DNA from 2 places in the Paenibacillus sp. FSL K6-3182 genome. Region 2 is predicted to be linked to the other one. Evidence: riboswitches for the same ligand, from Rfam matches in the RefSeq annotation. Region 2 holds a riboswitch; the other holds the start of a gene.
What was found. Region 2 has a riboswitch for cyclic di-AMP ahead of MHH56_RS00755 (C40 family peptidase). Riboswitches for the same ligand answer to the same signal wherever they lie in the genome.
Positions count from the first base shown of each region.

Region 1: it holds a riboswitch for cyclic di-AMP, as region 2 does, so the genes downstream of both, MHH56_RS08155 (hypothetical protein) here and MHH56_RS00755 (C40 family peptidase) in region 2, are expected to answer to the same signal.

Region 1 covers NZ_CP150265.1:1,873,183-1,876,876, reverse strand. The annotation lists gene MHH56_RS08160 (hypothetical protein) at 404-832, shown strand; cyclic di-AMP (ydaO/yuaA leader) riboswitch at 879-1,040, shown strand; gene MHH56_RS08155 (hypothetical protein) at 1,044-1,469, shown strand; gene metE (5-methyltetrahydropteroyltriglutamate--homocysteine S-methyltransferase) at 1,543-3,694, opposite strand, start outside.
Region 2 covers NZ_CP150265.1:138,431-167,220, forward strand. The annotation lists gene MHH56_RS00680 (UDP-N-acetylmuramoyl-L-alanyl-D-glutamate--2,6-diaminopimelate ligase) at 1-1,190, opposite strand, end outside; gene MHH56_RS00685 (carboxylate--amine ligase) at 1,232-2,419, opposite strand; gene MHH56_RS00690 (hypothetical protein) at 2,416-2,619, opposite strand; gene MHH56_RS00695 (aspartyl-phosphate phosphatase Spo0E family protein) at 2,970-3,164, shown strand; gene tadA (tRNA adenosine(34) deaminase TadA) at 3,171-3,635, opposite strand; gene MHH56_RS00705 (ATP-binding protein) at 3,848-5,662, shown strand; gene MHH56_RS00710 (NAD(P)H-binding protein) at 5,708-6,484, shown strand; gene rluF (23S rRNA pseudouridine(2604) synthase RluF) at 6,492-7,193, shown strand; gene MHH56_RS00720 (flagellar motor protein MotB) at 7,270-8,103, opposite strand; gene motA (flagellar motor stator protein MotA) at 8,087-8,887, opposite strand; gene MHH56_RS00730 (hypothetical protein) at 9,069-9,362, shown strand; gene MHH56_RS00735 (EAL domain-containing protein) at 9,494-10,732, shown strand; gene MHH56_RS00740 (GNAT family protein) at 10,729-11,205, opposite strand; gene MHH56_RS00745 (MFS transporter) at 11,370-12,605, shown strand; gene MHH56_RS00750 (deoxyribodipyrimidine photo-lyase) at 12,702-14,045, opposite strand; gene MHH56_RS00755 (C40 family peptidase) at 14,204-14,680, opposite strand; cyclic di-AMP (ydaO/yuaA leader) riboswitch at 14,684-14,837, opposite strand; gene MHH56_RS00760 (hypothetical protein) at 15,255-15,839, opposite strand; gene MHH56_RS00765 (hypothetical protein) at 16,005-16,820, opposite strand; gene MHH56_RS00770 (M1 family metallopeptidase) at 16,848-18,863, opposite strand; gene MHH56_RS00775 (YwhD family protein) at 18,970-19,494, shown strand; gene MHH56_RS00780 (sigma-70 family RNA polymerase sigma factor) at 19,799-20,251, shown strand; gene MHH56_RS00785 (hypothetical protein) at 20,248-20,811, shown strand; gene MHH56_RS00790 (hypothetical protein) at 20,843-22,021, shown strand; gene MHH56_RS00795 (hypothetical protein) at 22,018-22,707, shown strand; gene MHH56_RS00800 (GNAT family N-acetyltransferase) at 22,793-23,812, opposite strand; gene cyoD (cytochrome o ubiquinol oxidase subunit IV) at 23,983-24,321, opposite strand; gene cyoC (cytochrome o ubiquinol oxidase subunit III) at 24,323-24,964, opposite strand; gene MHH56_RS00815 (cbb3-type cytochrome c oxidase subunit I) at 24,964-26,934, opposite strand; gene cyoA (ubiquinol oxidase subunit II) at 26,997-27,992, opposite strand; gene MHH56_RS00825 (hypothetical protein) at 28,283-28,567, opposite strand; gene MHH56_RS00830 (PBP1A family penicillin-binding protein) at 28,749-28,790, opposite strand, start outside.

The DNA.
Region 1 (3,694 bases), 1.7 Mb from region 2:
CCTCGCTATAAATACTGTAAAGGCAGCCTGCTACCTAATTTAGCCAGTTTCAGCCTTGCAGAGCGATTCGCAACGCTTACATTCATTTCGATCTCTCGATATCTCACTATTTCTCAATTTTACTCTTGTTTTCAAAAATAGTGTTCATTCCCTTTCTAACGATTTTATGCGTGAATAATCAGATTTCTCTATAATTGAGAATGGAAGAGAATAAACGAGTATTTCGAAGAATAAATATCTTTTTGCTGCCATAACGAATGGATTTCTTTTAATATGGCATATGGCTGCCTTTTCACGATATACCACAGTTTTACAATATTGCATTTCGGGTTTACCATAGACGGCAAGCCAATATGGCTGAGTATTATCGGTGAATTATTCAAATCGAGGAGAGATCTCATTGATGTCTACACCAGTTGAAGTACCCTTACCAAGCTTGGATAATCATCCTGCTGCCTTGTTTGAAATTAAACGAATTCAAATGTTTGTGCTGCCGGCTTCCATGCTTGAATCGAATGGTTACCGTGTTTGCCTAAGACTCTCCACTGCTGGTGGTCATGGCTGGAGTGAGCTGTTTATTAAAAAATCCGAGAAGCCTCGCGACTGGATCAGATGGAGCAGTATGCTGCTAAGGTTCATCGGCACACTTCCTCTTGCGTCACCTTTTGTTTTTCAAACAGATCCAATGATGAAGGACGAGCGTATATATCATTTGTTTGCAGCCGCTGCATTGCATATAGAATCCAATCATTACTCTTTTCCAAACTGTGAATATGACCGTGAAGAGCATACTTTATTTAAACAAGCTATCTCCTATGTATCGTTATTTTAAGCACTTCTGATTTACAGATGCGCTAATGAAGGGTATAATTAAGAGTAAACTATTTACGCTGAATTTTTCGAATGAAAAAGCGGGGGAACCATCGCGATCGACCGAAATCGATTCGCAAGGGGTGAATCCAGGGATTTGTAACCCTGGTAGGGCTTTCTCTCTAGCCCGAATCCGACAGCTAACCTCGTAAGCGAATAAAGGAGAGATGTATATGTTGACAAATTGTGCACGAAATCTGCATCTTTTTACGGAACAGACCCCTTATTTATCTGTCACACGAATCGAGCTATTCGTCATTCCTGCTCTTGCCGTCGATTCTGCAGGCCATCGCGTATGTCTTCGTTTAACAAGCAATCAAGGCTTCGGCTGGAGTGAACTATTTGCCAGCGACACAGAAGAGCCCCTTGACTTAGAACGATGGAGCGACCTGCTTCAGTCTTTTATCGGCAGCATTCCTCTACCACCTCTTAACCAGTATCATTATGACAAAACGGATCAGGATGGGCGCGTTCTCGACTTATTCGTCTCCGCCGTCAAGCATGTCCTAGCACAATCCGCCGATGCAGCCCCGTACAGCAACGACCATGAAGAGTCTGTTTTGCGTCAACGTTCCGTCTCCTACATCTCTTTGGATTAATTTCGTTCATAAGAAAAAAAAGACAGTCCAGAACAGATAACCTAGTTCTGGACTGTCTTATTGTATTTAGGATTTAAACCTTCGCTAATGCAGCACGCTGCTCTCTGACTTGGTAAGTAGCCAGCATCATGTTGCGCAGTGAAGCAACCGTTTCTTCCATTCCGCGTGTTTTCAAGCCGCAGTCCGGATTAATCCAGAAGAGCGTAGGATCGAGCACTTTAATGGCGCGCTCGATCATGCTGACCATTTCTTCCACGGACGGTACACGCGGGCTGTGAATATCGTAAACGCCTAAGCCGATGCCTTGGTCATAGGTGTTCTCCTCAAAGCTATGAATCAGCTCGCCATGGCTGCGCGAGGTTTCAATGGAGATGACATCCGCATCCAGCGCAAGAATGGAATCGATAATATCATGGAACTCACAATAACACATATGTGTATGAATTTGTGTTGTGTCACGCACAGCTGAAGTCGATAGACGGAAGGCATGCACGCCCCATTTTAAATAAGCATCCCAATCACTGCGTTTAAGCGGCAAGCCTTCTCGCAAAGCTGGCTCATCAACCTGAATCATTTCGATGCCTGCAGTCTCAAGCGCCTTTACTTCCTCTGAAAGTGCAAGCGCAATTTGGTATGCAACCTGCTCCCGTGTGATATCGTTGCGGACAAATGACCAGTTCAAAATCGTAATCGGACCCGTCAACATCCCTTTTACCGGACGACTTGTCAGCGACTGCGCATACACGCTTTCGGTTACTGTCATTGGCTCAGTAAATACAACATCGCCATAAATGACCGGCGGCTTTACGCAGCGGGAACCATACGATTGAACCCAGCCGCCTTTTGTAAATGCGAACCCATCCAGCTTTTCTCCGAAAAATTCGACCATGTCCGTACGCTCAAATTCACCGTGAACGAGGACGTCAATGTTAAGCTCTTCTTGGATTTCAATCCAGTTTTTAATTTTATCGTTGATAAATGAAGCGTAGTCCTGTGAGCTGAGCTCATTTTTTCTCCATTTTTGCCTTGCTTGACGTACATCCAGCGTTTGCGGGAAGCTGCCGATGGTCGTTGTTGGAAGGAAAGGCAAATTCCACTTTTTCTGCTGCAGCTTTTGTCTCTCCGCAAATGGCTTCTGCCTCGTTGAAGGATGCGCCGCAACCGCTGCTGCATCAGCAGCTTGACGATTGCGGGCAGGAGAAATGGATAAATGATGAATCCGCTCGCCGTTAAGCTTAAGCTCAAGCTTGCGCAGTTCTGAGATGTCCGCCTCATTTACTGTCGCTGTTTCACTTAGCCACACAATTTCATCCAGCTTTTCTTCCGCGAATGCAAGCGCCTCACGCAGCTCTACTGGCAGATTGGTTTCGTTTTTTGCCGTTACCGGCACATGCAGCAGGCTGCATGACGATTGAACGATCGTGCGCTCAGCTGGAATGTATGCCGAAATCCTTTGCAGCAATTCGAGCTTTTGCTTATAGTCTGAGCGCCAAATGTTGCGTCCGTCTACAAGTCCGATACCAGCGAGCTTATCCTTCGGATAACCAAATTGCTCAAGCGACTTCAAGTTTTGCTCCAAACCATGAACGAAATCCAAACCGATCGCTTGTACCGGGAGAGCAACTACAGCTTCATAATGCTCAACTGCCTCAAAATACGTTTGAAGCATTATGTTAAGCGCTGGCGCTGCTTGGTTCAGCCTTGCATAAATCGATTCAACCCATTGCATCTCTTCCTCAGAAATAGAGGTAACAAGGATGGGCTCATCGATTTGCACCCATTGTACGCCTTCTTGCTCAAGCTCCTTAAGCAGCTGAGCATAAAGCGGTATAAACTGCTCAATGAGCTGCGGAAGCTGCTTGGCATCGTAGCCCTTCGACAGCTTGAGGAAGGTGTATAGACCGATAATGACAGGTTTACCTTCAATACCAAGCTTTTCTTTGGCTTCGCGGTACGCAATCAGCGGACGGTTTTCCGTCAGTACCGGAGCTGCATCCGCAAGTTCTGGCACGATATAGTGATAGTTGGTATTAAACCATTTGGTCATCTCGCAGGCTTGTGCTTCCTGTGTCCCTCTCGCCATTGCGTAGTAGGTCTGTACGGGAACAGGACCTCCATCATAGGAAAAACGATCTGGCACAAGGCCAAACATCGCTGCAGTATCCAGCATTTGATCATATAACGTAAAATCATTAACAGGGATTAAAGAAATTCCTTTATCCTTT
Region 2 (28,790 bases):
GTAGCGGCTACCTTAGCCATCGCTCTACGTTTCTCTGTGCCTGATTCCCCATCAGATGCGTAAACGCCGAACACGAGAATGATTTTGCCTTTGGTAAAAGGCCGGATTGTTTTTAATGCCTTCTCTAGGCTGTCCTCGGTATGAGCAAAATCGACGATGATCTTCGTATCCTCATCTTGATAGACAACTTCCAGCCGGCCTTTAATGCCCTCAACAGCCAAAATGCCGTCTGCGATTTGCTGTAGCGTAAATTGATTGCAATAAGCCGTTGCAATAGCGGCTAGACTATTATATACGTAGATCGTCCCAGGCAGGTTTACTTTAATTGCGATGCTGCCCTTTGGCGTATTTACATTATAAGTCGTATAGTCGGCATAATAAGTAATATCCGTCGCGTAAATGTCAGCTTCCTGCTCAATGCCATAAGTAACCAGCTTTGGGCCTTTATGCTGCAATCGGTCAATGAGGATACGGCCAAATTTATCATCTGCATTAATAATGTTAAAGTCCGTCGTCATGTCGAACAGCAAAGCCTTCGCTTCGAAATATTCCTCCATCGTATGGTGAAGCTCCAAATGATCCGGCGTTAGATTTGTGAAAATGCCAGTTTTGAAGCTGGAATGAGCAACGCGTTTCAAATTGAGCGCATGCGAAGAAACCTCCATGACGCAATGCTTCATATGTGATTCAATCATATCGGCGAAGATTCGTTGCAAATACAGCGATTCCGGCGTCGTATTTTTGTTTTGAATCAGCTTGTCGCCGATAACTGTGCCGATCGTGCCGATAATTCCGAGGGCTGTCCCCGTTTGCTCGAATATAGATTTTAGAAAATATGTGGTCGATGTCTTCCCGTTTGTTCCAGTGATGCCGAGAAGATTCATTTGCTCAGTCGGGCGATGATAGAAGTTTGCAGATACCAGGGCGAGCGCCTCACGCGTGTCGTTAACTTGCAGTACCGTTATTCCTGCTGGCACATGAACATCCTTCTCCACAATAACGACGGTCGCACCAAGTGCGATTGCTTTTTCGATGAAATGGTGTCCATCAACCGAAAAGCCCGTTATAGCGACAAATACGCCATTGGCTGAAGCTTCCCTCGAATCAAAGGCAATGGAGCTTACTTCAATATGCAAATCGCCTTTCACGAGCGTGTAATCCAGATCTTTCAGTAAGGAGGTCAATAACATACGATCAGCTCCATTCTATTACCTATTACTATTTTCGCAGGCTATCTTCTTAGAAGCTTTTTCGTAAGCTTGCCACCGATGATAGCCGCATAGGAAAAGGCTGGTTTCGGGTCCTTCCAATCCCAGATCGCATAAGCTTTCGGTTTAAACAAGGATACGAATACTTGCTTCCAAGTCAATTGACCCGTCTTGATGTAATCGCGAACAGCAAGCATGTCCTCATATCCGTACCAGAAAACACGGTTCGTATTCTCTTTGACGGCTTTGGGAGGCACAAGGTTGCCGCCAGTTAACTCTTGGTAAGTAATCCATGGAATATTTACCCCAACTCGGTACAGCAGGTTGTTCAGGTTGGTAATCCGGCAATTGACTTCGATTAAATAAAAACGGCCAGTTTCGGCGTCTTTTTTGAATTCAATCTCCGCGAAGCCTTTCCATTTCATCTTCTCTAGAAAAGGAGCTCCGATATCGAACAGCTCTTGTACGTATCTCTGTCCTGTATACACGGATGCGCCGAAGTTAATCGGATATTGGCGGAATTTTTGACAAGTGACCCAGTGAGTGACCTTTGAATCTTGGTTTAAATACGCGTCGAACGTATACATATGATCGTCGAAACCTGGGATGATACGCTGTACGATGACTTCCAAGCTCGCTTCCTTCGCTTTGGCCAGCGCTTGTTCGAGCTCAGCGCGGCTATGTACCTTAAAGAGCTTGCGTCTAAACTTGGCAACGAAGGATGGAGAATCTGTTGGTTTGACGATACAAGGATATTTAATGATTTCGTCGATCTTCTCAAAAAAACGATCTTCGTCTACACGGACCGTTTCGGGAACAGCTACGCCATTTTCTAGAGAAAGGCGCTGCAGCACTTCTTTATTCATCATATCCGAGTATATGCCCGGAATGTCTTGTGGTATGAGATAGTGTTCTCTAAGCTCTTCCAAATGCTCATCGATAACCTCAAGATAAGAATCGTGGCATGGAATAAGGACAGGAGGAGCGCTTTGCTTGCGGGCATATTCCTTCAAGAAACGAATGAACGCTGCCGTGTCTTCTTTATAATGAGGAGAGATTAGTCTCTCAGACGTATATTTTGAATCGGCGCCATAGGTATCTTTAGTCGAATAATCTACGGCAACCGTATGTACACCGTTAATGCCTAGGCAACGAATGGTGCTTAAACCTATATAATAATTACAACCCAAAATTACTGCTTTATTATTCACAAAGGCACATCCCGACATCCTAATTTATGTTCATTTCCCTGTATTACGACTAATGTTTTAAATAATTTTACTTCATACTTTCTTATAATACAAATGGATTTATCCTCATAATAGCTACAAAGATGTGGAGGATTTGGACCAAATCCGAGGCGCATGCTGCCGCTTAAAACAGCTTCTTTAACAGCCGTTTTTTCTGGCATTCGACACCATTACCCGTAAATCGCTGAAACCATTTATCGGATTTTTTAACATTAAAGCACTTGATGAGCGTTATTAGCATATTTGTGATTTTATTAACATTTTTCAATTATTCATATATATGTATATTTTACTATTCTATATTTAACGCAAGTAACTTTTTCCATATATTGATCGATTTTACTAGTTAAAAAGAACTAGAAATTGGATAAAATAACTTCATTTTGTCGAATAATGCCCGAAAATTGTCTACGTTCGTCGACAAGTTTTTACAAACTCCTTATTGCTCTACGAGTATAATAGAAGCATTACCACACGAGTGCTAGATAAGGAGCGTGCCCCGAAGCGAGCTATGGACAAAAAACACTTGCTTAAACAATTGCAGTCGTTGCGGCTAAAGCTTCATGAAATAGCCGAAGCGCGCGGCAGTCTGACAGATCCGGATGTTCTAGCGATTAGCGAAGAGGCCGATCAACTAATTGTTGCGTTACAGCATATACAAAGAAACGAGCTAACACATATTACGATACGCCGCGACGATATGTAGAGAATATTATCTCTCTCGAAGCCGTCGGAAAAATTGAGTCAACAGGTTTGAGCATTCAGGCTGTAAAATACCACTAGTGAGCTCCGTTTCATGGTTGAAACGGGGCTCTTGCAGTAAATTCATGAGTGTCCCAGCACATCCAGCCTTCGGGTCGGTTGTTCCATAAACGACACGTTTAACCCGAGATTGAACAATGGCGCCGGCGCACATTGGACAAGGCTCCAACGTGACATACAATGTACAATCTAATAATCTCCATGCGCCGATGCGATCGCAGGCGTCACGAATAGCTACCATTTCGGCATGAGCGGTTGGATCAAACCTCGTCTCACGCAAATTGTAGCCTCTTCCGATGATTTCATTGTTTCTGACGATAACAGCCCCGATAGGAACCTCTCCAATTTGCTCGGCTTTTTTGGCTTCTTCAATAGCTTCCAGCATCCATTTCTGATCTTCTTGCTCTCTTGTCATATACAATAACTCCTTTACTATTTATTCATTATACAACGAACAAATATTCCGTTGTTAACATGTCGTGGATAACATTGTGGATAACTATCATGATATACACATAAATACTCACAATTTATTCAGAGCTGTGCACAGTAATTGTGGATATTGTGTATAAGTTGTTAATAAAAACGTTTTTGTGTAAAAGGATGTGTCATTCATTGTCAATAAAGATGAAATTTTCAGTCTTGATCACGCTTATCGTTTTGACGTTTTTTATATTCCAGCACATGCTTAGCGAGTATTCGATGATTCAAAGCATGCGTGAGCAAGCAAAACGAGCGATGCACGATACTTCCATGCATGTGGCGAACACATTTTCCTCTTACGAGAAGAAGTCAGGTTCAGGCTATATCTTTCCGGAGAAGGATCGCTCAGGCCCTGGGCATATCTTTGATATCGTAAAAACATTAAATCCAAATATAAATGAAATTACAGTATTTGAGCAAGATACGTTGGCTGTTCGTTACGGTACTTACACGTATTTGGATTCGAATAGCGATCAATCTATTATAACCGATGTGAAGAAAACAGGTTTTGAGCTTCGAAAGATGGAGATCAACGGAAAATGCTATTTTAGAAGTTATTATTATACGAAGCAGATGGGCAACTACATTATAAGTGTCGTTTATGACAGTAAGGGAATTAATGATCTTATCGCGCAGAAGCGAAATGATTCATTTATTTATACGGGCATATCGATGGTGCTCGTCCTCTTTATTAGCTATTGGCTGGTAGGAGTAATGATTAGACCTTTAAAAGATATATTATGGAAGGTTAACGAGGTTTCATCTGCAAGGTTTCAACAGCCGATTCGAATTAAACGCAAGGATGAATTCGGCTTGCTGGCTCTTAAGGTCAATGCGATGTCGCAAAATCTAAGTATATATATGAACAAGCTGCGCAGAGCGTTTGAGGAAAACCGCCGGATGAAGGAGCATTTGGAGTCATTTATTAACCACACGAGCGATGCGATTCATCTTATTGATTTGGATGGTAAGGTTATTCAAGTAAACCGTGCTTTCGAGCTGCTCTTTGGTTATGAGGAAGAAGAAGCAATTGGTCTCATTAATCCTATTCTTCCCGACTCTCATCATGCAGAGATGAGGGATATGTTAAACCAGATCTTGTCGGGCAAAGTACTGCCAGCTCAGGAAACGATACGAATGACGAAGCTTGGAGAGCTGATACCTGTAAGTGTAACCATATCGCCAATTCGTGATTCGGACGGAACGATTCGTGCCTTTGCCAGCATTTCAAGAGACATGAGGAGCCGTAACAAAATGGAAGAGCTGCTGCGAAGGTCGGAGAAGCTGACGACAGTAGGGCAGCTAGCAGCAGGCGTAGCCCATGAAATTCGCAACCCGCTGACGACGCTGCGCGGTTTCCTGCAGCTCCAGCAGGAGAGTAAGAAGCTGGCGCTTTCCCACGTAACGCTTATGTTATCGGAGCTTGACCGGATCAATCTCATTGTTGGCGAGTTTCTCATTCTAGCGAAGCCGCAAGCGACGAGGTTTGTTACCAAGGACATACGGGATGTACTGCAAGATGTTATTGCGTTAATGAACAGTGAGGCACTTCTTCATAATATCGAGTTTTGTGTTACTCTAACCGATGATTCTTGCTTAATTTCATGTGAAGAAAATCAATTGAAGCAAGTTTTTATTAATTTGCTGAAAAATGCGATTGAAGCGATGCCAAATGGTGGACGAATCCATATTCATATTAACCATAAACGGGAATACATTTCGATCACGATAACGGATGAAGGAATGGGCATCCCGGACGATATGATACCGAAAATTGGAGATCCCTTTTTTACAGCGAAGGAAACGGGCACAGGGCTCGGCATTATGGTTAGTCAGCGTATTATTAACAGCCACCGCGGAACGATGGATATTAAAAGCCAGGTTAATGTCGGAACAACGATACATTTGCTGCTGCCAGCTTTGAAAGAAACACGGGAGAGCGGTATACTGGAAGCATAAGCACAGATCGGGCTTCTAACGGAAATGTAAGAGGAGGGATTCTCGTTGAAGCAGGAATCTTCTGTAGATGGTTCATGGCAAAAAGAGAACGTGCTTCATGATGCTTCAGGCTACAGCGCCTTACTCGTAGGAGCCACTGGTTTGATCGGAGCAGCTTTGCTGCGTCAGCTGCTTCGTGATCCGCTGGTGACGATGGTAACCGTTATTGTAAGGCGGCCGCTAGAGACGAAAACTTTGGGCAGCGCAAATGAGCTCTCCAAACTGAATATGATCGTTATCTCCTTTGAGGATTTGGATCAAACGCTGGAGCAGGTACATGCAGACGTCGTATTTTGTACGCTTGGCACGACGATCAGGGTGGCGAAGACGCAAGAAGCCTTCCGCAAAGTAGATTACGAATATCCGCTCACGCTTGCCAGGTTTGCAGAACGAACGAATGCTTCTTTATTTTCTATCGTGACGGCTATGGGGGCTTCCTCCAGCTCGAAAATATTTTACAGCAGAGTGAAAGGGGAACTGCAGGATGCGATTGCTAAGCTGAGCATTCCGCTAGTTCAAGTGTTCCAACCTTCGCTTCTGCTAGGCGAAAGACCGCAGGCTCGACCTGGTGAAGCGTTTGGAGCTGTCGTTTCGAAAGGGCTGCAATTTGCGATGGTTGGTCCGCTGCGCAAGTATCGGCCGATTAAGGGCGAGGATGTAGCTTTGGCAATGAGAAGAGCGGCGGGACAAGCTGGACAAATGAAGGCAGCAAGCAAGTCATCGATGATTCAATATTATTCATCGGACAAAATTGCCGACTTGGCATTACATACAACGGGGTGAAGCAGCTTTGAGAATCAATAAGTTTATTAGTGAAACAGGTTATTGCTCCAGACGTGAGGCGGATAAGCTCGTAGACAGCGGACGTGTTACGATCAATGGAGAAAAGGCACAGCTCGGCAGCCAAGCTGAAATAGGTGACGATGTACGTGTTGATGGCCGCAAAATTGGCGAGCAAAAAAATCATGTTTATATTGCGCTTAATAAGCCGGTAGGCATTACCTGTACAACCGAGCTTCATATTAAAGGCAATATTGTTGATTTTGTTGGTCATGAGGAGCGTATCTTCCCGATCGGGAGGCTGGACAAGGATTCGGAGGGATTAATTCTTCTCACGAATGACGGTGATGTCGTCAATCCGATTCTACGCTCAGAAGGCAAGCATGAGAAAGAATATTTGGTCACAGTAGATAAACCGATGACAGAAGCGTTCTTAAAAGGAATGGCAAGCGGAGTTCATATTCTAGGCAGCATGACACTGCCATGTGTTGTAACAAGAGTGACGGACCGCGTATTCCGCATTATTTTAACGGAAGGCCGCAATCGTCAAATTCGTAGAATGTGCGAAGCATTCGGTTATCATGTTCGGAGACTGCAGCGGCAGCGTATTATGAACATCCAGCTCGGCGGTCTTCATGTTGGCAAATGGCGTGATTTGAGCGAAGCCGAGAAGGCGACTTTGTTCGAAACATTAAGCTATGAGCCGGTCTAAGCAGGAAACATTCATTCGTATAACGACAAAAAAACCTGAATCACACGCTTAGGGCGAGTTGATTCAGGTTTTTTTATTATGGTTTTTTCACATTTAATTGCTGGGCATTTGTGACATCGGCGTACGTATGAATGATCGAAACCTCTACACGACGGTTTTTGGATTTGCCTGCAACCGTCTCGTTGTCGGCAACAGGGCGATACTCTCCGTAACCGATAGCGCTAAAGCGCTCAGGTTTCAGTTGTTTATTTTCGAGCAAGACGTCCAAGAAACGAATCGCCCTCATAGAGCTCAAATCCCAGTTTGATTTAAATTGGTAAGTCGAGATCGGCGTTGTATCGGTATGACCGGAAACGATGACCTCGTAATCAGGATACTGCTGCAGCATTTTGCTGATCGCAACGGCAAGCTCCTTCGATTCAGGCTTAACGGTTGCTTGTGCCGGTGCAAATAATGCGTTGTCGCTAATCGTAATCATCAGCTGTGAGAGATTTAGCTTCGTCTCAAGATCAGATGTCAGGCCGTTCTTCTGAATATAGGCATCTACTTTTTTCTTTAGATCCTCGAGATCCTTCTGCTCCTGCTTAATAAGTTCCTCGCGAGCTTTCTCTTCAGCAGATTGATTTTTGTTGACATCCTTGTCGGGAAGCTTGCCGCCTTCTTCTTTTTGCTTCTTCCCGTCATCCTCGCCGCTTTTCACAGCGGACGTTTCGGTTAGAATACCGCTGCCAGTGCTGAGTGCTAAACTAAATGCTTTCGACATTTCTTCAAACTTCTTTACGTCGACGGAGTTCATGGAGTACAACACGATAAAGAGTGCTAGCAGCAGGGTGAGCAAATCGGCGTAAGGAATGAGCCATGATTCATCCACATGCTCCTCGTGTTCTTCATGTCTATGCTTTCTGCTCAACGGCGCCTTCCTCCTTTTCCCTCATCTTCAATCTTTCTGTAGGTGTAAGGAAAACAGATAGCTTCTGATTAATAGCGATCGTTGATACGCCGGATTGAATAGAAAGAAGGCCTTCCACCATCATAAGACGGATTTGAATTTCTTTCTTAGACATGCGCTTCAGTTTATTAGCAATAGGATGCCATAATACATAACCTGTAAAGATACCAAGAAGTGTTGCGATAAAAGCTCCTGCGATGGCATGTGCTAGTTTTCCCATATCGCTCATATCAGCAAGTGCGGCAACGAGGCCGACAACTGCTCCGAGTACCCCAAGTGTAGGGGCATATGTACCTGCTTGCGTAAAAATAAGTGCCCCCGCTTTGTGGCGGTCTTCTGTTGCGGCAATATCCTCAAGTAAAACATCGCGTACAAAATCTTGGTCATTTCCGTCAATAATCATACGCATGCCGTTACGAAGAAATGTATCTTCAATCTCGTCAACTTTTGCTTCAAGAGCGAGCAAACCCTCGCGACGTGTAATGGAAGCCCATTCCATGAAGCGCTGAATCAGCTCATCACGCATAGGCAGCTTTTGCTCAGTGAACACCATTTTGAATAGTTTACCGACTTTGGATAGCTCGGACATCGGGAAGGCGATCATGACGGAGGCTATAGTTCCCAAAATAATAATCATAAAAGCAGCTGGATTTGCAAGAGAGGACAGGTGTGCTCCCTTTAAAACCATGCCTCCAAGTACAGCGACTAATCCTAGCACCAAACCAATAATTGTTGAATTTTTCATCATACACCCCGTCCAATACATTTTCGACATTTCTCTACTTCTTATATTATCGACAAATGGGTATTCTGAAGTTAGAGTATATGGAATGATTTAAGGCGAATGCGTTAAAAAATGATAAAATGCGGTAGAATAGTAGAGAGATATGTACAAAAAATGACGATAGCAAAGGTGGTATACGCAAATGGGCGTAAGACATGCAAGAGAATATTCAGATATATTGAAGGATTTTACAGCAGCTGTGGCTGAAATTGAGAATAGCTATACTTTTTTTGAAATGGAGCCTGATGAATGGGCTCAGCTGCCTGTAAGCGATCGGCATGAAGTGATGGAGGCTTTGGCGGATGATGTTTTCTTTGGGCTAGGAGAGAATCCGGTCATTGAGGTAGGCAGCGGTGTCATTACGTATAATAGCAAACATCACATCATAGAGGTTTCACAAGACGATAAGGTGACCCAAATCATTAGATTGATATAAGCATTCGACATAAAACTTCATATAAGTAGTGCTCCTGTCGGATCTTTACATTTTATGTCGACTCTATTACAATGTTATTCAATACAACATGACATATAATTTGACATTGATCTAACATAGAGGAGAACGACATGAATGAGTGCTCATCATCGTTGCTGTTGCCGAAAGCGCTTGAATTGGATGGTGAAACATTAGCTGCATTTTATCAGCCCATTATAGCGATGGATACAAGACGCATTATGGGTTACGAGGTGCTTGCTCGAGCTGTAAAGGGTGATTCCGTGAGGAGTCTTGGACCTTTCTTCTGCAATGAGCAAATTCCAGAAGAGGACCACATTATTGTGGACCGGGTACTGCGGGAGCAAGCATTCTCGAAGCTGGCTTCAATGGAAGAACAGCAGCCGATGTTATTCATTAATTTGAAGCCGTCTTGGATTTATCGGTATGAGGAGATTGGCGAGCTCTACACGTTGTCGCTGCTTGATAAGTACGGAATAGACCCGAAACGAATTGTCATCGAGATAACGGAGGAAAGCTTCCAAGGTTCCATGGATAGGCTTCGTTCTGTTGTCGACATATACCGGGCAAGGGGTTGTTTCATTGCAATCGATGATGTAGGCAGTGGTTTTAGCAATACGGATCGGATTGCTCACATTCAGCCTAACCTGCTCAAAATCGATATTCATATGATTAAGAAAAGCGCGACTCATGACGGTTATTTCGGCGTGCTGCGATCCTTCTCTGATTTAGCAGAGCAAATTGGAGCTTCGCTCCTCGTCGAGGGAGTGGAGACAAGGGAGGACTTAGCTCGCGCAATTCAGGCAGGCGCCCGTTACGTCCAAGGCTATATGTTTGCAAGGGCAGAGCCGGAGTTTCGTGAGCCTGCTTGTTTTGCATCTCTAATTGAAGCGGAGCTTGATCAGCATCTGCTGCATTTCGTTGGAACTGAACGCTATTGGCAGCGGCAATCGGAGAAGCTGGCAGAGCAGTGGGTTGCGCTTGTTCAGGAGACGCGTTACCTGGATCATGAGGATGATTGGATAGAGGGGCTGCTTCCCGAGCTTTACGACCATTGCATTCGGGTTTATTTGTGCAATGAGAGCGGTATTCAGCTCTCATCCAACTATTATCGCGATGCGGACAAGGCTTGGAGGCGAGAGGAGCAATACCGCGGTGCCAACTGGTGTTGGCGTCCCTATTTTGTTCCTAATCTCGTCCAGCTCAATGAGCATCGACGTGCAATCGTTTCGCGCGCCTATACTGATCTCGATTCTCACGCATGGATTAGAACCGTATCTGTTCTAGCAGCGCCTGGTCTTATTTTACTTATGGATTTGAGGGATTCTGAGCGCGGAGCCCAGCGTCGTTAACGTGCGGCTGCTGGCTCATAAACCATACAATGGCATTCGGCAAAGCCAGTGGGAGTAGACCGTGCATAGGTGTCTGTTATATGGAAACCGGCTTGTTCATAAACGCGCATCGCACGAATATTCCAAGTAAGCACCTCCAAATCAATTTCGTTTTGAGGGGTGCGCCTTATTGCCTCTGCGACAATGAGACGTGTGAAGGCAAGGCCGAGGCCTTTACCGCAAAGATCAGGCCGCAATCCGAGACCGAGCCGCGTTACGCCTGTTAAAGGAAAAAACTGCGCGAACCCAATGAGCGCAGACTGAGCGTCTAGGACAGCCATATATTGGGCAGCACGAAGGACGGAATCGCCAAATTCGATTTCGTCTTTTTTCATTTGCTCCCAATCCGGCCAGTTATAAACATCAAATGGAGCCTCGTAGCGCCAGCCGCATAGTTGCTGTGCATGGACGGTTTCGAGCGGGCATATGGTCATATCGCCTTCATCTCGATTATAATGAATAGAGCTTTGATGGCTTGTCATTTTTTTTTACCTCCGCTTGAAAAAAAGTAGCTGAATAGAGCGAATGTCGAATGAAATAGGTTTATTATAACAGATAGGCGTGCGTTGATCGCGCGTAAATAAGGAGAAGCATCAAAATGAAGAAGTTGATCTGGCTAGGCTGCTTGTCATATTTAGTCATCGGCGTTGCCCATGTTGTGGGCGGATCTATCTTGGAACAGCTCATTGCTCATTATGGTTTAACCTATAAAGATGGCGGGCAATGGATTATGAATCAATTCCTCGGGTTCCTGGTGGGTGTTCTGTTAGCGCCATCTATTACTTCGAGAGTTGGAAAAAGAGGCGCAGTACTGATTGCGATGGGCGTACTGACGCTCAGTGAGGCGGCATACAGTTTGCTGCTGCCATGGGGCTGGATGCTCGCGATTGCTCCGCTTGCGGGTCTTGGCTTTGGGATGACGGAAGCGGTCGTCGGCGCAATGATTATTGATATGGCAAAAAACGGCAAGGCATCGGCAATGAGCCGATTGGAAACCTTTTTTGGCGTTGGCGCATTGTTGATTCCAATTGCAGCGGCTTATCTGATTCAGCATAGCATATGGCAGGTTTCCTTTCCGATTCTGGCAGCGATGTCAGGCATCACCTTTGTTCTCTGGCTGACGATGTCCTTTGGAGAGCTGGATGATGAGCTTGGTATAGTTGCTCGAACACCGGAAGTGAAGGAAGGCCTTTCGAATGAGTTGGAAGGATTGCAATCCACTCGCGGATCTGTCTTTTTTGGCTATCCGCGCAAAGCACTTCCATTTCTCTTGTTATCGGCTTTATTTTTTATGCTTTATGTAGGAATGGAAATGAGCTTCTCCAACTATCTGCCTTCTATTCTCATCGTTCGTTCAGGCGTAGGAGAATCCAGTGCGGCAGCGGTGCTCAGCTTGTTCTGGGGAACAATGGTGCTTGGGCGTCTATTTGCGGGGCTGCTGGCTGATCGAATGGGTTATTCGCGTTATTTGCTTATTGCTACAGCAGGCGCCTCGGTCGTTTTTGTTTTAATGGCTGTTATGGGTCAGCTTAGCTGGATGCTTGCCTTTGTCGCACTTAGCGGATTGTTCTTCTCGGGTATATTCGGTATCGCTCTTGTTTATGCCAATGAGCTCATTCCAGGTATGACGGAGAGGACAACGAGTTTGCTTGTAGCATTCGGCGGGCTTGGAGGAGCGATTTTTCCGCGTTTGACTGGCTGGATAATGGATCAGTACAACGTGCAATCTACGTTATGGTATATAAGCAGCTTAGTTATACTGATGCTGCTTCTGCTAGCGGCGATGCTCCTGCTCGGAAGAAAACAAGTTCACAGCGTACGATCCAAGGCTTAAATGAACTACAAATTATAAAAAACCTCCACATTCGCTGTTTCAAAGCGGGTGTGGAGGTTTATTTATTATTAAACGTGTTATTCTAAATGTTTTCAGCTATTTAAGAATGGTTTTGTATACCTCTATGGCGCGCGCGCGTGATGCTTTCAAGTCGACGATGGCACCGCTTTGCGGCTGATGAATCTCTTTGTCTGTCAAATGATTCAAATGAGGCAGCCAGCGCCTAATATAGCTGCCGCTAGGATCATGCGTCTGTGACTGAGTTGCGGGATTCATGATGCGGAAGTAAGGCGCTGCGTCATACCCGAGTGAAGAGCACCACAGCCAACCGCCGCGATTAAGCGTGTTGTCATAATCGCTTAAGTGAAGGCGGAAATATTGTTCGCCAAGCGTGAAGGGACATAGCAGATTTTTAGTTAAAAACATAGCTGTTACCATTCGCAAGCGGTTGGGCAGCTCACCTGTACGATTGAGCTGCGTCATGGCCGCATCAATGATTGGAATGCCGGTGGCAGCTGCAGCCCATGCTTCTAGATGAGCATCTGAGAGCTTGGACATATCAGCGAGCTGCTCGTAACGAAAAAAATCATCATGATACATCGCTTGATATAAATAAAAATCACGCCATGCCAGCTGCCTTACCCATGATTCAGACCCCGGAAGCCCTTGGGTCATTTCGTAGGCTTGGCGGGCGGAGATGGCGCCCGTATTAAGGAAACGTGCAAGCTGGCTTGTATGATCGTCGGCATAAGCGTCCCTGCTCTCCGAATAAGAGGCAAGGCGTTCTCGTACGAACCGTTCCAGCTTGGATAATCCTTTGGACGATCCTTGCACGTTTGTGCCGCCTAGGGCGCATGAAACGGATTCGGGCAAAGCGAAGGACAACGCAACCTTGGCATTAATTTCGCTTAAGGTAGCAAGCTCATGAATCGTCGTTTCACTCATTGGGCTATAGCACTCCAGCATAAAGCTGCTCCACTTGCGATAAAAGGGTGTGAAAACCTTGTATGGCTCCATTTTTCGAGCAAATGCCGGGAAAGCATCTAGATCAGCAAGAGGTGAATCGGCAATAGACATCCAGCGGCGGCCAAGGCTGCGTGTGATTAGCCCAAGCTGCTCATCTCGCTGCCGTGAGTAAGGCGTATAGTCTGTATGAACAATAACCTCATCAATAGGATGCTCATGCAGCAGTGCTTCGGTGATCGCAGCAGGATTACCATAAAGCACATGCAGTTCCTTTCCTGCATTAGAATAGCTGTGCAGAAGCGAGGCGGCTTGCGCCATGAAATTTCGACCGCTATGACTAGTTAAACGGCCATCTCCTGTAATAACGGGATCTATGATTAGCAAATGAATGCCTTGTTTCTCTTTTTTCTTCAAATAATCAAAAGCGCGCAAATCTGCAATACGCAAATCCTTGCGGTGAATAAACAAATACATCAGTGATAGCTCCTTCCATAAGCGCAACAGTGAACGGCCGCATTCCAGCTGGAATGAAACAGCAAAGCCGCAAGTCATTTGTCGTCAGAGGACAAAAAACTGCGGCTTTGCTAGATGAGTCTACCCGTTCAATCCTCAAGAAGAGGGATTAGGTTGCTCTATTTTACGTCAACGTTGGCTTGGTATGAATCAGCATCCATGATACGACGAGCAGTTACATATCGTCCCTCATAGTACTCGGAGTTAAGTTTGTCAGTTACAACGCCTCTGCTCGAGGATGAATGTACAAACTTTCCATCTCCAATGTAAATGCCAACATGGGATACGGCGCTATTATTGCCGCCAACTGTGTCGAAGAACACAAGATCTCCCGCAATGAGGTCAGCCTTAGCGACCTTTGTACCTTCTTTTGCTTGCGAACCAGAAGTACGTGAAAGCTCAATGCCCATTTTCTCGAACACATAGCTCGTGAAGCCGGAGCAATCAAAACCTTTCGACGACGTTCCGCCGCTTTTGTACGGAGTGCCAATAAGATCATTAACAATTCCGTTCAATTTTGAGTCAGCGAAAGCGCTTCCCGCTTGAAAAGCGAGCACGAGAACGAGACCCAGGATTAATGCGGTAATCTTCTTCAATTGTGAAACTCCTTCCAATGCCGACGAGGTTAGCTGTGGGGTTCGGTTGAAGGCTCCCTATGATTCCTCGGGCGTTTGAAAAAAACTCAAACGTCGGAATCAATTCACCCAAAGTGGTTCCCCCGTATCCCAATAGGGAATTAGGCAGTTTTTTTATTGCTTTGAGAAATATTCGATTATTTTCAATGATCTCCTGCCTTTAGTGGCAATTTCTAATAATTCTCATGTAACCTTTTGACAATTTTCTTCGTTAAACCGTTCTTTCTGTAATATAAACACGCCATAGTAGTGCTTTCTAACTAAATACATGGAGTCAATTTCATTAATTATGTGGATGTTGTGTAAAATATACCGATTTGTCCTTTAGGCGCTATATCGCAAGGACTAGCTTAAAGTGCCGTAAACGGCGGTATTTCACTATTTTGCTCCTAATAAATTAGAAAAATCTCATCTATATCACTCGTGAATAAGCGTAGATTCAGACAGCCTAGCTGCTGCTCCAGATAGAGCGGCAGAAATAGACAAAGGAGGCTGTTCATGAGAACAGCCCCCTTTGGGCAATCGAAAAAAAGTTTTATTTTGCAGTAACGATTTTTTCAGAAATGAGCTGTGGATCGTTGTTTTTTTGCTGCATCCAAAACTGTACCTTGTATTTTCCAGCATTTTTAAAATCGTAGGAAACGAGCTTGGAGCTGAACCAAAAGGTGTCTTTTTCGACGAACTCTTTAAAATCATCATCATCCTGGCTGCGGCTGTCGATTGTCGTTTCCTTATCATTAGGATCAACGATGGTCACTTTGAACTCTGAAATCGCCATATTCAAATTATCGATTTGCGCTTGCACTAAAAATTTCTGAACACTGCCTTTATCAACCTGTCCGAACATAGCTCGCTTCTCGTTCATTAGAAACATATGCACATTGGGCTTTTGAATAATGAGCTTCTTATCACTGCTCTTCCATTGGACGAAGGCTTGGAGGCTGTCGCTTAAAGAACGAATACTAATATAAACCTTATCATCCACAACGACAGCATCGTCAGTGGATTGCTTATTATTATAAAGGAGCGTTACCTTCTGAAATAGTTTGTCTGCTGCAACCAATGAACCGCCCGATAAGAGCAATACCATGGATATAATAACTAGTTTTTTACGCATCATTTGTGAATATCCCCCATTTTTGATTTTCTTTCAGTTATTTATACAGAACTGCCATCATTTAGTTGCGGTTAGTTGTAAAAAAAACCTCCACACCACAGCAAAGCGTGGAATGAAGGTTTATTTTTGCTTCAGCATCTAGAGGACGCTGAAGGCTTTTTTGGTTTGCTACATTCTTTTCGTTTCCAAAAAGTCATATTGCGCGGCAATCGTCCAAACCTTCATCAGTGTTTGAATGAGATAATAGCCTTGATGCAGGATAAGTGCAATTAGCCCGGCCCAAAGCATGGAGAGACTTGTCACCACAAGCCCAGCAGCCGCTCCAATCCCCCACATGATGAGCGACACAGCTGCATAGGTGAGGAAATTTTGGAGAGCGTGCCATAAGGAACGGAATATGCTTCCTCCTGATGCAGCGCTGAATTGCATGGCTAGAAACAGTAGATGCAGTACTGTGCCCCATAGGAGCCATAGAAGGGCTCCAGGGAGCACCGTTTGCAGTAGCTCTGGAATAGAGCCGCTCTCTAGCAGAGCATCCAGTGAGCGCGGCAGCACATACCAAGCAGGAGCCACAGATAAAATAACCTCGATCCAGTAAAGCAGAACTACAGGCTTCCAAGCTTTGCGAATGCCTTCTAGAAATCGTGTCCCTCCATTCGATCTGGACTGATTTAACGAATAGAATAGACCGGCATTGAATAAGGGAGTGATCAGCATTCGGGCAACAAGGAGACCGCCCAGCGTCCAGACGTAAGGATTAATGAGATCGGTCTTGAACAGCTGGAATTGTGCTTCGGTCATGAATAGCTGAACGGCTGCTTCTGAAGGAGCGGAGCTTGGATATCGCCGCAGCAGCGGAGCTACGACCGAATCAATGAAGCGGTAAAGGAAGAACCCCCAGATCAGCTGATAAAGAAATAATAAAACAACAATGTAAAAATGTTTTACCGCTAACCGCCAGCCTTGCTTCAAATGTATTTTCATCGTTTATCGCTCCTTGAACGCAATTACTTACCAGCTCAGCGACCCGAGCAGTCCTTCAATTAGTTGGACAACGCCGAGGCTCCATCTCGTGCGTTTATCCTCTGGCAGCTGAGCCTGCATGTAGTTGTTAATGAGCTTATTATCAAGCACATTGCTGTTGTTTGGGTCAACGACTGCCCATTCAAGCGGAGCGGAATGCAGCTGTTTATATTGCATATGGGATTCCTGAGTATCCCAAAGCTTTGTTATTTTGGTGCCGTCAGTAAACTTCATCAACACTTTTATCTCGCCATTGCTGCCGCCGTTTTTCTTAATGAGTACAACAGATTCATACATCTCAGCACCATCTTGGGTGACTGGGCGTACATGAATCGATTCGATCGAAAAGTCGGCCATTTTGTTGCCGTAGACATATTGGCTGAAATAATCATTCCATTTCGTTTTTGTTACCTGTTCGACAACACGCTGGAAGTCTGCTGTCGATGGATGCTTGAACTTATACTTTTGGAAATAGGTTCGCAATATTTTTTGCATCGTTCTGGAGCCGACCTGATTCTCGATACCAATGAGCACCAGCTTTGCCCTCAGATATACATTCTCGGCATATTGCGAGTGGCTGGCGTATGACCAAGATTGCTGCTTGAGCGGAGCAGGGTTGGTCATATAGCTCGCTTCCATGCGCAAATTCGGCTCCAAGCCGTATGCCGTCTCCATTACTTTATCCTCGGCATAGGACGTAAACCCCTCGTCCAGCCATGCCTCCTCGAATTCATTAGAGGCGACCATTCCGTACCAATATTGATGGCCAATCTCATGAACGACCGTACGTTCAAGATCGTAGCCTGGGTTATCATTTTCTGCAGCGAAAGCGGTTATGAGTGTTGGATACTCCATGCCGCCAGCTCCGTTCGCTCCTTTGGGCGGAACGACGATCGACAGCGTACTGTAAGGATATTCACCATACCACTTGGCGTAGCTTGAGAGTGCGGACTTGGCTGCATGCATGTAGCGATCCTTAAGGTCAGCATGCGCAGGATCAAGATACAGCTTAATGCGCACACCGGGAATGCCGGTATCTGAATAAGCAGTCTCTTCATAAACGAAGTCTGGTGAGGCCGACCAAGCAAAATCATGAATATCATCAGCATAAAACTGGTAAATCTTTGTTGCTTCCTTGATCTCGATAGGCTTTGTTTGGAAGCCCGTTGCAGCGACGGTGTAGTTCTCAGGCACATTAATCCGAACGCTGTATATGCCGAAGTCGCTGTAGAACTCAGAATTGCCATGATACTGATGGACATTCCAGCCCTCAGCTGTACGTCCGCGCATGCCGGCTGTCTCATATACAGCGAGCTTTGGAAACCACTGCCCAGCCATCACGAAGTTGCCGGAATAGCCCATTCTTGCGAATACCTCTGGGAGCTTCACCTCGTAGCTCATTCGCAGCGTTACGGAGGTGCCGGGAGCGATAGGCTCCGGCAAGCGGATTTTGGCCAAAGTAAAATCATTGGCATTGCCATCGTCAGGTTGTACATATTGAAGACGTGGCAGAAGGCTCTCACCGTTCAGCGTTTCTAACGTAAGCAGGTTCATATAGCCTTGGCTATTGGTTGTTGCTTTGTCCTGGCGCAGCTTGCCGCCGGATTCTTTCATAAACGTGGTTTTGCCCGATTGAAACGCGTTCGGGTACAGATGGAAATAGAGCTCGGACACTGTTTTTTTGCCAGGGTTAGTCCAAGTTACGGTTTGCTCACCGTTCAGCTGCTTTGCATCATTCGTTAAATGCACGTTGATATGGTACTCAACGACACGTTTGCTCAGCTCTTGCGGTTTAGGTGTGATGACCGTATTCGGCTCCTGCACGGCAGGCGGCTTGACCGACTTTTGGGCAGGCGCTAGTGCTTGCTTGGCGTTAGCGGCGGGGGCGAAAGCATAAGTATATTGGGATTGCCAAGCAGTCCCGAAGTCATGCTGCATCGATATACCGAGCAGCGCGACTGCGAGTATTACGAGTAAAATTCGTTTGAAATAGCGTGGAGTCATTGAACGTTTCCCTCCCGTTGACAAGCATCTACAGCATGTATATGTTTGCTTTTCGATGATTATTAGCTAAAATGGAATTATTGTATCGGGGAAGGTGTGAATACGCATGACGGAAGAACAAGGGCAGTCGGCTGAGCCGGTAAAGAAAGAAAAGAAATCACTGTCGCTCAACGTAGTGAGCAGCAAACAACATAAAGGTTTTGGAGCAGGAACGATCGATTTGAGCGCGGTATCCTGTGTTATTATTGATGATGGCGTTGCTTATATTGATGTTGGCGCTATGCATGCAAAGAGTAAAGTAGAGCGTGGCATTAAGTTTACGCCTAACAAAGAGGATACTCCGAACGGTCGTCAATGCTGGATCGTATGGGTAGCGGTTGACCGCAATGAAGAAGGTTCCTATTACGCGGGCGCTACGGCATGCGAGATGCTGATTGATTCCGAGGCGCGTCGCGGGTGGAAGCTTCTCCCGGATCACGTGAACAAGCTGGATCAATCACTCAAACGCCGCTATAACTTGTCCGAGCTTGGCGATGTCGATAAATCGGCGCTTCGCAAGCTGCTTGTGGAGCATAATCTTGAGTGGTGGGATCGCTCCCCAGATGAGCTTAAGCAAGCTTTGAACGTATAACAGCTGGCGTTATTAGCAGCAGATTGAGTTTATTGTGAATTTTGGATGAGAACCTCATCGTTCGTAGGCTAGTCCTATCGAATGATGAGGTTTTCCGCGTTGATAGAGGCTGATAAAGCATTAGAAAAATTTTTTGGCAGCAAGTGCAGGGTATGCGGGACAAGCTGGCGTCTATTAGATTGGGAAGGAGGGGAGCGACATTCAAGACGAGGATTGGATCAGAGAGGTACAGAAGGGCGGGCCCGAGCATTTTGGTCCTTTTGTACAGGCATATGGTCCTTATATATATAGAACAGTCTTCGCAGTGCTTCGTTCACCGCATGATGCGGAGGATATTACACAGGAAGTGCTGCTGCAAATTTATCGCTCCCTTCCGGATTGTCGATTGGATGGGCTCAAAACATGGATTACCCGTATTGCCGTCAATCGAGCGATCGATTTCAAACGCAGCCGTGCACGAAAGCCAGAGGAGCTAATGGATAGCGAAGCGATGTCTGAAAAAGTACATGAAGAACTTGTGTCTGCTCCTGCTGCAGAAACATTAGCCATCGAACAGGCGGATAGGCAGCAGATACGAGAGCGAGTTGATGAAATGCCGGAAAACTATCGTGAAGTCATAACCGCTTATTATATGGAAGACAAGTCATATGAACAAATCGCAGCCGAAACTGGACTAGAACGCAAAAGCGTAGAGTCCAGGCTGTACCGTGCAAGAGGCTGGATGAAGCGCCATTTTCGGAAGGAGGACTTCGAATGATGATTGAGCATATCTCTTCTGATCAAATGTCCCGTTACGTAAACGACAGACTGGTTGATTCTGAGCGTATACCGGTTGAGCAGCATTTGGCTGCTTGCGACTTCTGTTTGCAGCTGTTCGTCATTGCGATTGAAACAGCTGAGGGCGAGATGCAGCGGGCAGATTCTCATTTAACGACCCCGCTGCCTAACATGGAGCAAATAGAGAAGCGTGTCGTGGAGCAATTGATGATGGAGCAGGAACATGATCATAGAGAAGTCGGGCCACATGTTGTGACGAGTACTATACAAGAGAAGCCTCGCCGCCTGCGGACATGGCTTCAGCATCCGGTAACACACTACACCATTGCAGCTTCGATTACGCTGCTGCTGCTTGCCAGCGGGACTTTTGCCTCCTTCTCACAGAAGCTGGCTCAGCTTGATATGAATGAGAATAAACAGCAGGATATAAGGCCGAATCCGCCAGCGGCGACAGGTGGACATTCCGAATCTTGGTCAGACAGAATGGTTGATCAAACGGGGTCGTGGCTCGATGGCTTAAAAGCATCTCGATTTAGATAAATGAAAAACGATGATAGAAGGGAATGAATCAATGATGAATAAAAGCCCGTTAGCGGCGTTCTTTCTTTCTTTTTTACCTGGCGTAGGACATGCCTATGCAGGTCGCCCAGTACGTGCGGTTTTGTACGGGGGAGCTTTCTTTGGTTCGATAGGATTGTGTATTCTATTTGGATTAATGGGCGGGTATATGGAGGATACAGTTTATATCTTTTTGTTTTTTATAGCGGCGATGGCGGGAATCATTAATATGATTGATATGGTCATCTTCCTGTTGCTAGGCAAGGGATTGCCGTCAGGCGCTGCTAACCAGCATCCATTCGCGCATCCTGCTGATCATTTCTCGCCAGGCTTTGTTCCTTTGGAGCAGGAGCGCCAGCGCGAGAAATCGCGTACCATCATGTTCTCTCTGATTCCGGGTCTAGGGCATATGAATATGGGGCTTATGCAGCGGGGCATTACCTTTCTCATTTCCTTCATTGGCTGGTTTGCGATTATCGTCTTCTTAGGCACGATAACGCACAGGGCAGAGCTGCTCGTGTTTCTTTTGGCGCTTCCCGTTATTTGGATATACAGCATGTTTGACGCAATCAGCCAGCTGCATGCCAAGCAGCGCGGGGAGCATGTGGCGGACCGTGCAATATTTGAGGATATGGAATCGTACATCGCCTCTGGGCGTAAAAGCAAAGTGCTGGCTATCGCGTTAGCTATTTTTCCAGGTGCAGGACATCTGTATCTAGGTTTGCAAAAACGCGGACTGCAGCTAATGGGCGGTTTTCTTCTCGCCGTCTATATTATGGACAATTTGCGCTTGTCGCTGTTTTTTTTCCTGCTTCCGCTGTTCTGGTGCTTTGCTTTCTTCGATGCGCTGCAGCAGACGTCTCGTTATGAGCGTCAGGAGCTTACCGATGAACCGGTATTGACGCAGCTTGTCCCTTATCAGCGCTGGTTTGGTTTTGGGCTGCTGGGATTCGGCGTTTATTACTTGCTCGATCGTGTAGCTGTAGAGGTTACTTCTCATTTCTCAAGGGAGCTTTATTCCCAATACATGCAAATTAAATATATGATACCAACGGCTGTTGTCGCATTTATTATGATTATTGTAGGCATGCGTCTAGCTTTCGGAAGCAAGGCATCTCCGGTAATGAGCAAAGGTAAACCGCCAGAGCTTCATAAGCCGGTGCCAAGAAAGTACGAGGAGGATTCGCATTGAACACCAACACGGTAAATATGGCTGAACCGTCTGTCAATCAACCATCAGGCGTTCGCACTTGGCGCGTCGGCTCATTATCCATGGGCGTGACACTGATTCTCGTGGGGACAGCATTAGCTGTCTCTCTATGGCAGGACATGGAGGCTTACGAGGTGCTCGTGTGGGTCGCACCCGTCGTTTTCATTATGCTTGGAGCGGAGCTGCTGCTTTACTTGAAGTTTTCTAGCAGTGCGCGTACTATCGTTCGTTATGACTGGATGAGTGTCTTTTTTGTAGGAATGGTTGGAACAGCCAGTCTCGGGCTTGCACTGCTCATGTCAACGGGCTTGTTCGATGAGCTGCAGCGAGGGCTGCAAATGTCGCAGCGTTCAGCATTCGTGGAAACGAAGAAAATAGGGGTGCCTGCTGATATTAAGAAGATTGTTGTGCACACCTTGGATGGCGTGACGCTTGAGCATACGGAAACACGTGAGCTTAAGCTGTTTGGCCAAATTCGTTATTGGTCATCCGAGAAGTATGAGCGATTGGACAATAAAATGCTGAAAACCGATGTTGTTGGCTCAACGATGTATGTCATGATTGGTTCCGTCGATCACCGGGACGGCGGCCTCATCTCAGACACGGTCAGCCAGGAGCTGACATTAATTGTACCGAAGGATGTAGAGGTTGTGGAACAGGGGCGTTAGTAGCGGAATTGGAAAAGCAGCTTGAAGCGGGATGTTCTCGCTTTAAGCTGCTTTTTTTAAGAGAGGGGATATGAGGAGATGTCGTTCATTGCTGTACTTCAATGGGCAACTTACTCAATACCTCTTGAAGAGGAGCTAGGACACGATAAGAGCCGCGAAGAGGTATATAACCTAACTTGCGATTAATGCTGAGAATAGGTGCATTTGTTGAGTCATTATCTGTACGGATATATGCGGCTTGATGCTGCTGAGCAAGCTCAATCGCTTTGAGCTTTAAAGCAAAAGCAATCTTTCTGCCGCGATAAGCTCTGCTTACGCCGGTATATTCATGATACATCCCGTTTGTTTGTGGATTAAGCAGGACATTAGTAACCCCTACGAAGCGGTCGCCGTCAGCCGCGATAATCACTTGCTCAGGCGCATAGCCGTCTACTTTCAAATACCATTTGCGCCATTCGACGAAATCAGGGACTTCACCAAGATAACCGGGAATGTCCACCAGCGTTTCTTTATAGATCTCATACAGCTTCTGTTCGCTTTCTTCACCGGGTTCATCGGCAAGCGTTAGGAAGCGCAGCGCCCCAAGGTCTGGCATGCTTGGAAATTGTGGTTGTTGCGCTCCATCATGTTCGCCAAGTGTAAGGACGGACTGGAAGGCATGGCGTTCAATTACAAAAGCATGTCGCTTTGCAAACTGAATCGCATCCTCATTATCGTCCCATACTTCAGTAATGAGCGTAGAAGCGCCGATTTTCAAAGCCCATTTTCCAATGTGAGCTAAAAGCAATTGGCCGATTCCCTGCTTGCGATAAGGCTCTGATACGACAAGCGTATTGCATAAGTAGCCAGGCTCTGTCCAAGGCGCCCGCCAGGTCCAGGCGTAGCCAACAATATCGCCTTGCTCGTTTACTGCAACCTGCCGCTCACGATCGTATCCGGCAAGCAGTCCGTTCTCATCCATCCATGTATGTCCAATCTCATAAAGCTTCTTATCTGCATCATGCAGGTTCTCAGCAGTCGTCGGTTCTGACCACACTTGATTAAGCAATTGTGCAAGCTGCTCGTAGTCCTCTGGCAGCTGCAAGGGGCGTAGTGTAATGGACATGGCGTCCCACCTCATCTTTCGTTTCGGTATTCATATAAGATGATTATGGCACGGATGAAGCAGCCCTAGATAGGGAGAGTTTGACTATAAGCATTAAATAACAAACGAAAAAAAGCTGTGCCAAAGTCAGAGAGACTTTGGCACAGCTTTATATTTATTCATATTGCCGATTATGAAGCGACGGCAACGGCATTGTAAGTCATAATCCATACAGAACCTGCGACGATCGTCAGCAAAATAACGAGGCCGAATATAAGCGCCATCAGGTTGAATCGAGGTTTCTCCTCATCCCTTATGTGCATAAAGAAGATAAGCTGAACAGCAAATTGCAGAACTGCCGTCACAAGGATGAGCAGGGTTGCAGCTTTTTTGCTGAGCAGGTCATTCATTACTACGACAAGCGGAATGATTGTCAGAATGATGGAGAATAGGAAGCCGATCACATAAGACTTCATCGATCCGCCGTGGGACCCGTGTGCGTCCTGCGAATGTGTGTTATGGTTTTCCATCCTACATCACCCCCATCAAATAAACGATTGAGAATACGAAAATCCATACGACGTCCAGAAAATGCCAGTACAAGCTGATGATGCCTATTTTGCGCTTCGTAACGGGTGTAATGCCGCGGCGTCTAATCTGAAGAATCAGTGCAATCATCCAGACTAAGCCGAGCGATACGTGAAGTCCGTGTGTGCCGACGAGAACGAAGAAGGCTGACCAGTAGGCACTCGTTCCGATATTAGCGCCTTCGTGCACCAAATGCATGAACTCATTTACTTCAAGATAGATAAATGAAGCGCCGAGCACTGCTGTAATGGCGAGCCAAAGTATAAGGCCGCGCTTGTTGCCTTTGTTCATTTCAAGAACGGCTATACCGCTTGTAAAGCTGCTTGTCAGTAGAATGAAGGTAGAAATGATAATACCGTTCATCTCAAGCAATTCGGCACCTGTCGGTCCGCCGTCAGTGTTGAGACGGAGGACGACATAGGTTGCAAATAACGTACCGAACAAAATAACGTCGGTTATAAGAAACAGCCAGAAGCCGAACATTTTCATCGATTCTTGATCGTGATGATCGTCATGGTGACCGCCGCCGTGTCCAGCGCCGTGTCCGCCATGCGCTCCTGCTGGAGTGGAAACTGCATGTGCCATTATTTTGTCCCCCTTAACGCTGCTTCCGTACGTTCAATCTCATCCACCGGAATGTAATAATCGGTATCGTAAGAGAACGAACGAACAAGCATACATACGGCTACGCCGACTAGACCTGGTATGGCCATCCATAGCCAATCCCATACGAAGCCGAAGCCTGCAATAAACCAGCAGATCGACATAATGAATGGAATACCTGAATTTTTCGGCATATGAATCGGTTCAAGCGGCGCAAGTGGTTTAGCAGGCTGACCATTCGCAATGCGCTGCTTTTCTTCCCACCACTCGTCTTGGCTAGTAACCTGTGGCAAGCGAGCAAAGTTATAGAGCGGCGCAGGTGATGGAATCGACCATTCTAGCGTACGGCCATCCCATGCATCGCCATCCTTTTCTTTCTTGAAAAACTTGATGCTGTGAGCGATTTGCCATACTTGGAAAATAAACGCGATACCCATCAAGAATGCTCCAACAGTAGAGACGACGTTCAAAGGCTGCCAGCCCATATCGAAGTCATATTCGTTGAAACGACGCGTCATACCCATTAAGCCAAGTGCGTATTGCGGCATGAAACAAACATAGAAGCCGATGTTCCAGAACCAGAATGCCCATTTGCCAAGACCTTCATGCAAACGGAAGCCGAACATTTTTGGCCACCAGTAGTAAAGGCCTGCGAAGTAACCGAACACAACGCCGCCAATAAGCACCTGATGGAAATGCGCGATCAGGAAGTAACTGTTGTGGAACTGGAAGTCAGCAGGTGCGACAGACAAGAGCACCCCGGTCATCCCACCGACAACGAAGCAGGGAATAAATGCTACCGTCCACATCATTGGAGTCGTAAACCTAATTCGGCCTCGATACATCGTAAACAGCCAGTTGAATATTTTAACCCCGGTCGGTATTGCGATAATCATCGTAGTCAAAGCGAAGAAAGCATTGACGTTGGCGCCTGAGCCCATTGTGAAGAAGTGATGCGCCCATGTAAAGAAGGAGAAGAAGCTGATCGACATAAGCGCGAATACCATTGACTTATAACCGAACAATTTTTTCTTCGAGAAAGCCGAAACAATTTCAGAGAAAATACCAAAAGCCGGCAAGATAACAATATATACTTCAGGATGTCCCCACATCCAGATGAGGTTGATATACATCATCGGGTTGCCCCCGCCGTCGAGCGTAAAGAAGTGAGCACCCAGATAACGGTCGATGAACAATAGGAACAAGGTAACAGTCAAAATTGGGAATGCGAAGATAATAGTTACACATGACGACAAAACAGACCATACGAACATCGGCATTTGCATGAGCTTCATGCCTGGTGCACGCATTTTTAGAATCGTAACGATAAAGTTAATACCTGTAGCCAATGAACCGATACCTGAGATTTGAATACCCCATATATAGAAGTCCTGTCCGAGTCCCGGACTTCCTGACAGCTCAGAGAGCGGCGGATAAGCGAGCCATCCAGCATCAGGTGAACCGCCGATAATGAAGGAAACGTTAAACAGCATGGCACCGAAGAAGAACATCCAGAAGCTAAGGGAGTTCAAGAACGGGAATGCAACGTCGCGGGCACCAATTTGCAGTGGAACGACGATATTGAATAAACCGAACATAAGCGGCATCGCCATAAACAAAATCATGATTACGCCGTGCGTCGTAAAGATTTGGTTATAGTGATCCGGCTGCAAAAACTCCACTTCAGGAGCTGCGAGCTGAACACGCATGAGCAGCGCATCAACGCCGCCGCGGAATAGCATAAGAATAGATGCGATGATATACATAATACCGATCTTCTTATGATCGACGCTGGTCAGCCATTCCGTCCAAAGCCAGCGCCATTTTTTGAAAAAGGTAAGCGTGAATATAATCGCCACAACCGACAGGCCGATGGATACTTGAGCCCCTAAAATAAGCGGATCGCCTGTGACGAAAAATTCGGACGCGAAATCTTTAATTTTGTCTAACATGAGGGGTCCTCCTAAAAGTTTGTGGCACAAACTCGCCTCTTAAGCATTTGCTTGAAAGCGGGTTAATGACCCGCATGAATATGAGCATTTAAATCTGGTTTGCTTTTCGTTTCTTTTTGCGTCTCAGACGTATCCGCTGTAATGGATTCTTTATCCGTTCCTGCGGCGGGCTCTGTTGCGGCTCCACCATGATGCTGGTGAGCGCTGCCGTCGCCTTTTACATATTGCGTTACAATTTTATTGAACAATCCTTCAGGGAAGCTGGAGAACAACTGCACATTAGAAGGACCTGGTTCAGTAAGCTTCTCGAACCCTTCCATTGTCAGTTCAGGCGACGATGCTTTAACCTCGCTTACCCAAGCTTTATAGTCCTCTTCAGACGTAGCATCCACCTTGAATGTCATTTTGGCAAAATCTTTTCCTGTGAAGTTAGCACCGGAGCCATAATAGCTGCCTTGCTCATCAGCCTGTAGGAATAAGGTCATTGCCATCCCTGACATGGAATAAATTTGTCCGCCGAGTTGTGGAACCCAGAAGGAGTTCATCGCCGTATCCGATGTTAACTGGAATCTAATCGGCGTATCTTCAGGAATCTTCAAATAGTTGACGGTCGCAATATCCTCTTCTGGATATTTAAACAACCATTTCCAATCAAGTGAAGTAACCTGAATCGTAATTGGCGCCTTAGCCGACTCAATCGGTTTGGAAGGCTCGAGCGCATACGTGTATTTGACGGTGACTATAGCAAGAACAAGGATCGCTACAATCGGAATACTCCACCAGGTAATCTCTAGCTTCGTGCTGTGCTCCCAGTTAGGCTTATAGGAAGCTTTACTGCCGGGCTTATCACGGTACCGCCAGACGATAACAGCTGTCAGGATAAGTACGGGCACGATAATAACCGCACACAGAATGGTTGAAAAATAAATCAAATCTTTCTGAGACTCGCCGATTGGCCCTTTCGGATCGAGCACGATGAATTGCTCGCCGCAGCCGGAAAGCATAACGGCCATTAGCATAATCAGTGCGGGTGTCAGCATACGAAGAAACGGTCTCATCATCAGTTCAACTCCTCAAAATTACTGCTTACGACTACAATAGCAGATCCACAAGGTAATAACTGCGGGGTTAACAATTACGTCAATAATTCGTCTTTATTCTGTAATAGAAAGTTCACGGCTTAGACAACTGTTAGATTTAGGAGCGTTCAGACAGTGAATTGTTCTTACATATAGTAACTTTACCCAAATAAAATTGTTTTGTCCCAGTAAAAGCAAATAGACAGTCGCATCTGGTCATTGACCGAATGTGACTGTCTATTGGTTAAGAGTGATGAAGTTAATTTTAATTATTGAGGCTCGTTAAAATCCTTTGACGACTGGTCTTGGTTAAGGCGTGCATGAACAAGTCCGATTGCTGTGCCAATAACGTAAATATGAACGCTGCCGATTAGGAATCCGATGCCGACCATAAGTCCAACATTTTTATCGCTGAAATGGCTTAAGTTAATGAGGCTGAGTAGAACGCCAATAGATAAAACGATCCAAGAGATGGCAGTCATTGCCTTTACGAGGCGCTTGACATCTGATTTAGAAGGCTGAATGTTGCTGATTGTTGCGGTTTTTGTTGTCATATTTAACACTCCCGATCAATTGTAAGTGTTTTCTTATCCTTACTATACCACAACATCGAGGTTTTGTTCAAAGAAAATTCACTTTTTGATCATAAGTTGGACAAAAATGCGCAAAGATCACGGTTGGTTCATTATTGGAAGGAACAGCAGCCCTCCTCATTAAAGGAAGGCTGCTGTTTGTTTAGTCTGTCCACCAGCGTTTCAAGTCATTCCACCAAGAGCG